DNA from 2 places in the Streptomyces asiaticus genome. Region 2 is predicted to be linked to the other one. Evidence: riboswitches for the same ligand, from Rfam matches in the RefSeq annotation. Region 2 holds a riboswitch; the other holds the start of a gene.
What was found. A riboswitch is a leader RNA that binds a small molecule or an ion and turns the genes downstream of it on or off. The one in region 2 is predicted to bind ZMP and ZTP.

Region 1: it holds a riboswitch for ZMP and ZTP, as region 2 does, so the genes downstream of both, KHP12_RS47920 (bifunctional 5,10-methylenetetrahydrofolate dehydrogenase/5,10-methenyltetrahydrofolate cyclohydrolase) here and glyA (serine hydroxymethyltransferase) in region 2, are expected to answer to the same signal.

What each region holds. Positions count from the first base shown of each region.
Region 1 is NZ_JAGSHX010000006.1:9,570,403-9,573,858, reverse strand. Features, by position in the region: gene KHP12_RS47930 (LysR substrate-binding domain-containing protein) at 31-966, shown strand; gene KHP12_RS47925 (hypothetical protein) at 1,038-1,274, opposite strand; ZMP/ZTP riboswitch at 1,440-1,526, shown strand; gene KHP12_RS47920 (bifunctional 5,10-methylenetetrahydrofolate dehydrogenase/5,10-methenyltetrahydrofolate cyclohydrolase) at 1,576-2,427, shown strand; gene KHP12_RS47915 (hypothetical protein) at 2,432-3,337, opposite strand.
Region 2 is NZ_JAGSHX010000006.1:3,898,907-3,902,362, forward strand. Features, by position in the region: partial or broken gene KHP12_RS23855 (RNA polymerase sigma factor) at 1-479, shown strand, start outside; gene glyA (serine hydroxymethyltransferase) at 818-2,089, opposite strand; ZMP/ZTP riboswitch at 2,129-2,226, opposite strand; gene rocD (ornithine--oxo-acid transaminase) at 2,259-3,456, shown strand, end outside.

The DNA of each region.
Region 1 (3,456 bases), 5.7 Mb from region 2:
CGCGAGGAGAGCGGGAACCCCGCGTTCGACCTGCACCGACTGCGTCTGCTGCGCGAGCTCAAGCACCGCGGCACCCTCGCGGCCGTCGCCGCCGCCCTCTCCTGCAGCCCGTCGTCCGTCTCCCAGCAGCTGTCCCAGCTGGAGGCGGAGGTCGGTGTCCGGCTGCTGGAGCCGGTGGGCCGCCGGGTGCGGCTCACCGAGCAGGCCGAGATCCTCGTCGCCCATACCGAGGCGGTGCTGGAGCGGTTGGAGCACGCCGAGGCGGACATCGCCACTTCCCTCACCGATCTGACCGGCACCCTGCGCATCGCCTCGTTCCAGACGGCCACTCTCGCCCTGGTGCCCGGCATGCTGAGCCTGCTGCGCGACCGTCATCCCGGCCTGAGAGCGCACATCACGCAGATGCCACCGGAAACGGCCATCCCCGCGCTTCAGGCCCGCGATTTCGACCTGGTCGTCGCCGAGGAGTACCCGGGCAACCCCAACCCGCGGCCGCCCGGTCTGGAGCAGGAGGATCTGTTCGATGACCCCCTCCACCTCTCCCTGCCCGCACGGGCCGGTGAGCGGAGCGACACCGGGCCCGGCCCCAAGGGCGGCCCCACGGCTTCGTTGCGCTCGCTCACCGGCCTTCCCTGGGCCATGGAGCCCGAGGGCACGGCCGCCCGCCACTGGGCCATGACCCTGTGCCGGAACGCCGGTTTCGAGCCCGATGTGCGGTTCGAGACCACGGACCTCCTGATCCACCTCCGCCTCGTCGAGCAGGGCCACGCCGCCGCCCTGCTCCCCAGCCTCGTATGGAACGGAGCGCCCCCGACCGTCGCGCTGCGACAGCTCCCCCGGGGCCGGCGCACCCGCCGTGTCTTCACCGCCGTACGCCGGGGCCGCACCCGACACCCAGCGATCATGGCCTGCCGCCACGCGCTGCGGCAGGCGGCCGCGGACGTGGCCGCCTCGGCCGACGGGTGAAACGGAAACATCGTCGGCCCCGACCGCGGACGGTCGGGGCCGACGAGGAGTACGCTCGGGCTCAATGACCTTTAGTCGTCAACGCACTTGGGGTACTTCGAGCCACGGTTGCAGTCGTGGTAGTCGTACTTGCTGACCCGGAACTTCTTCTCCTCGCCGCCCTTGGCCGGATCCACGACCAGGTAGAACTTCTTCCCGTCCTTGACCTTGTCGGTGACGGTCCCGTCAGGGCCCCGGTCAAAGTCCTGCGCGCACCCGGCGAGTGTGAGGGCTGAACATGCCAGGAGGGCAAGGGCAAGGCGACGCATGTCGTGCTCCGATCAACGTGAGGATTGCGAGACAGTCTAGGGGGCATCGGATCATGGTCCGGCCAGGGGTGGCATTCGCTCATCCGCGGGGAAACGCCTGGTGGATGGCGGCGGGAAAGGGGAAGAAAAACGCCCGACGAAGACCGTCCGGGGTGTCCTACAGTGGTGTCGGGCCGTGACTGGCGCTGAGGTGGAGCACCACCGGGGAGCGGCCTGACGATCGGGTCGATGCCGTGCGCCTGGGCGAGTAGTCGGTAACGCCTGGGAGGCGACCTTGTCCTCGACACAGACGGCCCAGCTCATGGATGGCGCCGGTCTCGCCCGGCGCATCGTGGCGGAAGCGGCGGGCCATGCTTCGGAGATCGCTCGACGCACGGGAATCACCCCCTGTCTGGCAACGGTGCTGGTGGGCGAGGATCCGGCCTCGGCCACGTATGTCCGTATGAAGCGCGCCCGTTGCGCCAAGGCGGGGATAGCGTCACGGTTCGTCGCCCTGCCTGCCGCCACGACGACCTCGGAGTTGGTCGCCACCCTCGGCTCCCTGTCCCAGGACCCCGAAGTGCACGGCATCCTGCTACAGCATCCCGTCGGGGCTCATATCGATGAGCGGGCGGCGTTCGAGGCCATCGCTCCCGAGAAGGATGTCGACGGCGTCACCATGAGCTCCTTCGGGGCGATGAGCTTCGGGTTGCCGGGGTTCGCGTCATGCACTCCGGGAGGCATCATGCGCCTCCTGGACGAGTACCGCGTCGAGCTCGCGGGGCGGCGCGCCGTGGTGGTGGGCCGTAGTCCGATCCTGGGCAAGCCCGTGGGAATGCTCCTGCTGGCCCGGGACGCGACGGTGACGTACTGCCACTCCAGGACCGCCGACCTGAGCGCGGCACTCCGGGAAGCCGATGTCGTCGTGGCGGCCGTGGGCCGGCCCCGGCTCATCCGTGGCGAGGACATCAAGCCGGGCGCCGTGGTGATCGACGCCGGGTACAACCCCGGCAACGTCGGGGACGTCGACTTCGATTCCGCGTGTCGGCGTGCCCGGCTGATCACCCCGGTGCCGGGCGGGGTGGGGCCCATGACCATCGCCGTCCTGCTGGCACAGACCGTGGACGCCGCCCGGCGGCAGACGGGTCTGACCGGCGTACGGGCGGATTGCTGAGCGGTCAGCCGCCGCGCCGGGCTCCTGTCAGCGCCCGGTGCAGCACCTCCTCGGCGAAGGCGGGCAGCCGTGTGTCGGCGCCGGGTCCGTGCATGTCCATGTTGAGGACGACGTTGGCCTGGCGCACCAGCACCTGACCGCCGCCGTCCCATCGCCACCAGGCCACCTCCTGCCCGAGGTCGAGCGTGGACCTGCGGCCCCAGCCGTGTTCTCCGCTGATGGTGTCCGCGTTGCGGAACGTCATCACGGCTTCCTGGACGGCGCTCTGCCCCGCCTCCGCCTGCCCGATGGTGACCACCAGGTCGATTCTGGGCGACACATCGCCGTCGGTGGTCCAGTAACAGCGGGACTCCCCGTGGCTGAAGGCTTCCCGGGTCGACAGTCGCGGTCGGGGGATGGCCCGCGCGGCCATGTGCTCGTCCAGCAGCTCACAGGCCTCGGGCAGGGAGCGGTAGCGTTCGTCGTCCGGGGTGATGCGGGTGATGGCCAGCCCGGGCAGCATCAGACAGACCACGAGCGGGGACAGCGCCGAGGCGATCGCATCTCGTGGCACGGATGGATCGGCGCTGCTCAGCGACGCCAGCAACCAGTCCCGGCCGGTGACCAGTTCCTCGCTGTGGGAGGGCGGCGTCATCCCCGGAGGGTAGTACGTCTTGACCTGTTCGCCCAGGAACATCGCCAGCAACGGAAGGAGGCACACCACCGCGGCGGCGGCACGGCGGGGTTCGGCGACGGCGCGCGTGCCGGGCAGCGTCCATACGGTCCGGCGGTCCGCGCGCAGCAGCGCTCGTGGACTGCGGGCCAGGGCGTGGTCGGCGGTGTCCTGCCAGACCGCGCCGCCCACGAGCAGGCTCAGCGGGACCACCGCGTACAACGACGCCCGCAGGTCCAGCGTGGCGGCCAGGACCACGAAGAGCGCGACGGGGACGACGGTGACCGTTCTCCTCAGCAGGAGGGGTAGCCGGCCGGGCGCCGCGCGGGTGTACGGCCCGGCGGGGGCGCCCTTTCGGACGCCCCCTGTGGCGCATG
Region 2 (3,456 bases):
GCACCGCCCGGCTGCTCGGGGCGGGCGCGGATGCCGAGGATGTGGTGCAGGACGCCTTTGTGAAGGCGTATCTCGCGCTCGGGCGGTTCCAGAGCGAGGCGGCGTTCCGCCCCTGGCTGCTGCGGATCGTCGCCCATGAGACGAGTAACGCGGTGCGCTCGGCGCGCCGGAGACGGACGGCGGCGGACCGGGAGGGGGCGCTGCTGGCCGGGGCCGAGCCGGTGATACCGGAGTCGGCCGATCCGGCGGCCGTGGCGCTGGCGGGCGAGCGGCGGGCGCGGCTGCTGGCCGCGCTGGAGGAGCTGAGCGAGCCACAGCGGCGGGTGGTGGTCCACCGCTATCTGCTGGATCTGGACGAGGGGGAGACCGCGGAGGCGCTGGGCTGGCCTCGCGGCACGGTGAAATCGCGGCTGAGCCGCGCCCTGAGACGGCTGGAGCGGCTGCTGGGGCCGTCGGAGACGCCGGAGAGCGAGAGGGAGACGGCCGATGGGATGGAGTGGGGAGGCGACGGAGATGGCCGAGGGAGGGCTGCCCGGAGAGCTGCGGGCGCTCGGACGGGGGCCGGGGATACCGCCGTCCGGCGGACCGTCGCGGCGCGGCGTGTCGCAGGCGGGCGGCGTGGAGCCGGAGGACGGCGCGCCCCCGGGGGCATCGGAGGGCGGCGTCCCGCCGGGGGGCGGGGAGACGCTGGTCGAGCGGGTGCTGGCCCGGATCGTGGGCCTGCCGGTGCCGGTGGCCGACGACGACCGGATCCGGGAGGAGCAGTGGTGGCGGCCGCTGCCCGGCCTGGAGGCCGGGCAGGGCCCCGCGCCGGGGGTCAGCCGGTCGGCAGACCGGGCGCCGGGTAGGCCGCCATCAGCTCGGACACCTCGGCCCTGATCTTGGTGAGGGCGCCCTCGTCACCGCTCCCCGCGGCGGTCACCCCGCGGTCGATCCAGTCGGCCACGGCGGGCATGTGCTCGGTGGACAGACCGCGCGAGGTGAGAGAGGGGGTGCCGATCCGGATACCGGACGGGTCGAAGGGCTTGCGCGGGTCGTACGGGACGGTGTTGTAGTTCACCACGATCCCGGCCTGGTCCAGGGCCTTGGCCGCGACCTTGCCCGGCACCTCCTTGGGCGTCAGGTCCATCAGGATCAGATGGTTGTCGGTGCCGCCGGAGACCAGCTCGAAACCGCGGGCGAGCAGTTCCTCGGCGAGCGCCTTGGCGTTGGCGACCACGGCTCGGGCGTAGTCACGGAAGGCGGGCTGGGCGGCCTCGTGCAGGGCCACCGCGATGGCGGCGGTGGTCTGGTTGTGCGGACCGCCCTGGAGCCCGGGGAAGACGGCCTTGTCGATGGCCTTGGCATGGGTCTCGCGCGACATCAGCATCGCGCCGCGCGGACCCCGGAGCGTCTTATGAGTGGTGGTGGAGATGACATCGGCGTACGGGACGGGCGAGGGATGGGCGCCGCCCGCGATCAGACCGGCGATATGCGCGATATCGGCCACGAGCACCGCGTCCACCTCGCGGGCGATCTCCGCGAAGGCGGCGAAGTCGATCGTGCGGGGCACCGCCGTGCCACCGCAGAAGATCAGCTTGGGCCGCTCCTTGCGGGCCAGCTCGCGCACCTGGTCGAAGTCGATCGCGCCGGTGTCCTGCCGCACCCCGTACTGGACACCGCGGAACCAGGCGCCGGTGGCGGAGACGCCCCAGCCATGGGTGAGATGGCCGCCCATGGGCAGTGACATGCCCATCACGGTGTCACCGGGCTTGGCGAAGGCCAGATAGACCGCGAGGTTGGCGGGCGAGCCGGAGTAGGGCTGGACATTGGCGTGCTCGGCGCCGAAGACGGCCTTGGCCCGGTTGATCGCCAGGGTCTCCACCTGGTCGATGACCTGCTGGCCCTCGTAGTAGCGGCGGCCCGCGTAGCCCTCGCTGTACTTGTTCTGGAGCACCGTCCCGGAGGCTTCCAGGACGGCGGCGGAGACATAGTTCTCGCTCGGGATCAGGCGCAGGGTCTCGGACTGCAACAGCTCCTCGGAGCCGACGAGCGAGGCCAGTTCGGGGTCGGCGGCGAGAAGGGCGGGATGGGACAGGGGCAGGCTCATCGAGTCCTCCGGGGCGATCGGTGACGGTCCGGTCGTGTCCCGGGGTGCCCAGGCGGGCGGCACCTCGTGGCGCTGTGGCCGCGCATCGCTTCCTCGTGGTCGGTTCCACGCTCGGCTCGCCAGTCACGATGCGCACCCCCACTCTAGCTAGTGAGACAAGGAGGACAAGATGGGACCGGGACGCTCCGCGGAGCGGGCCATCGCCGCCGCCGAGGCCCATGGCGCGCACAACTACCACCCGCTGCCGGTCGTCGTCGCGTCCGCCGAGGGCGCCTGGATGACCGATGTCGAGGGCCGCCGCTATCTCGATCTCCTCGCCGGATACTCGGCGCTCAACTTCGGGCATCGCAACCGCCGGCTGATCGAGGCCGCCAAGGCCCAGCTGGACCGGGTCACCCTCACCTCGCGCGCCTTCCACCACGACCGCTTCGGCGCCTTCTGCTCCGAGCTGGCCGAGCTGTGCGGCATGGAGATGGTGCTGCCCATGAACACGGGCGCGGAGGCGGTGGAGACGGCCGTCAAGACCGCCCGCAAATGGGGCTATCGGATCAAGGGCGTCCCGGACGGCCGGGCCAGGATCATCGCCGCCGGGAACAACTTCCACGGCCGGACGACCACCCTCATCAGCTTCTCCACCGATCCCGAGGCCCGTGCCGACCACGGCCCCTTCACCCCCGGGTTCTCGATCGTGCCGTACGGGGACTTGGCGGCGATGGAGGCGACGCTCGACACCGCGCCCGAGGAGACGGTCGCCGTACTGCTGGAGCCGATCCAGGGTGAGGCGGGGGTGGTGGTGCCGCCGCCCGGCTATCTGGCCGGGGTCCGGGAGCTGACCCGGGAGCGGAATGTGCTGTTCATCGCCGATGAGATCCAGTCCGGCCTCGGCCGGACCGGCACCACCTTCGCCTGCGAGCACGAGGGCGTGGTCCCCGACGCCTATGTGCTGGGCAAGGCGCTGGGCGGCGGGGTGGTGCCGGTGTCGGCGGTGGTGTCCTCCCGCGAGGTCCTCGGGGTGCACCGCCCCGGGGAGCACGGCTCGACGTTCGGCGGCTCCCCACTCGGCTGCGCGGTCGCCCTGGAGGTCATCGCCATGGTGCGGACCGGGGAGTTCCAGCGGCACTCGGCCGCGCTGGGCGAGCTGCTCCACCGGGAGCTGGGGCTGCTGCGGGGAAAGGGAGTCCAGGAGGTGCGCGGCCGGGGGCTGTGGGCGGGGGTGGACATCGATCCGTCGCGGGGCACCGGGCGGCAGATCTCCGAGCGGCTGATGGACCGCGGAGTGCTGGTCAAGGACACCCATGGCGCCACGATCCGGATCGCCCCGCCCCTGGTGATCAGCGAGGAGGATCTGGAGTGGGGGCTGGAGCAGC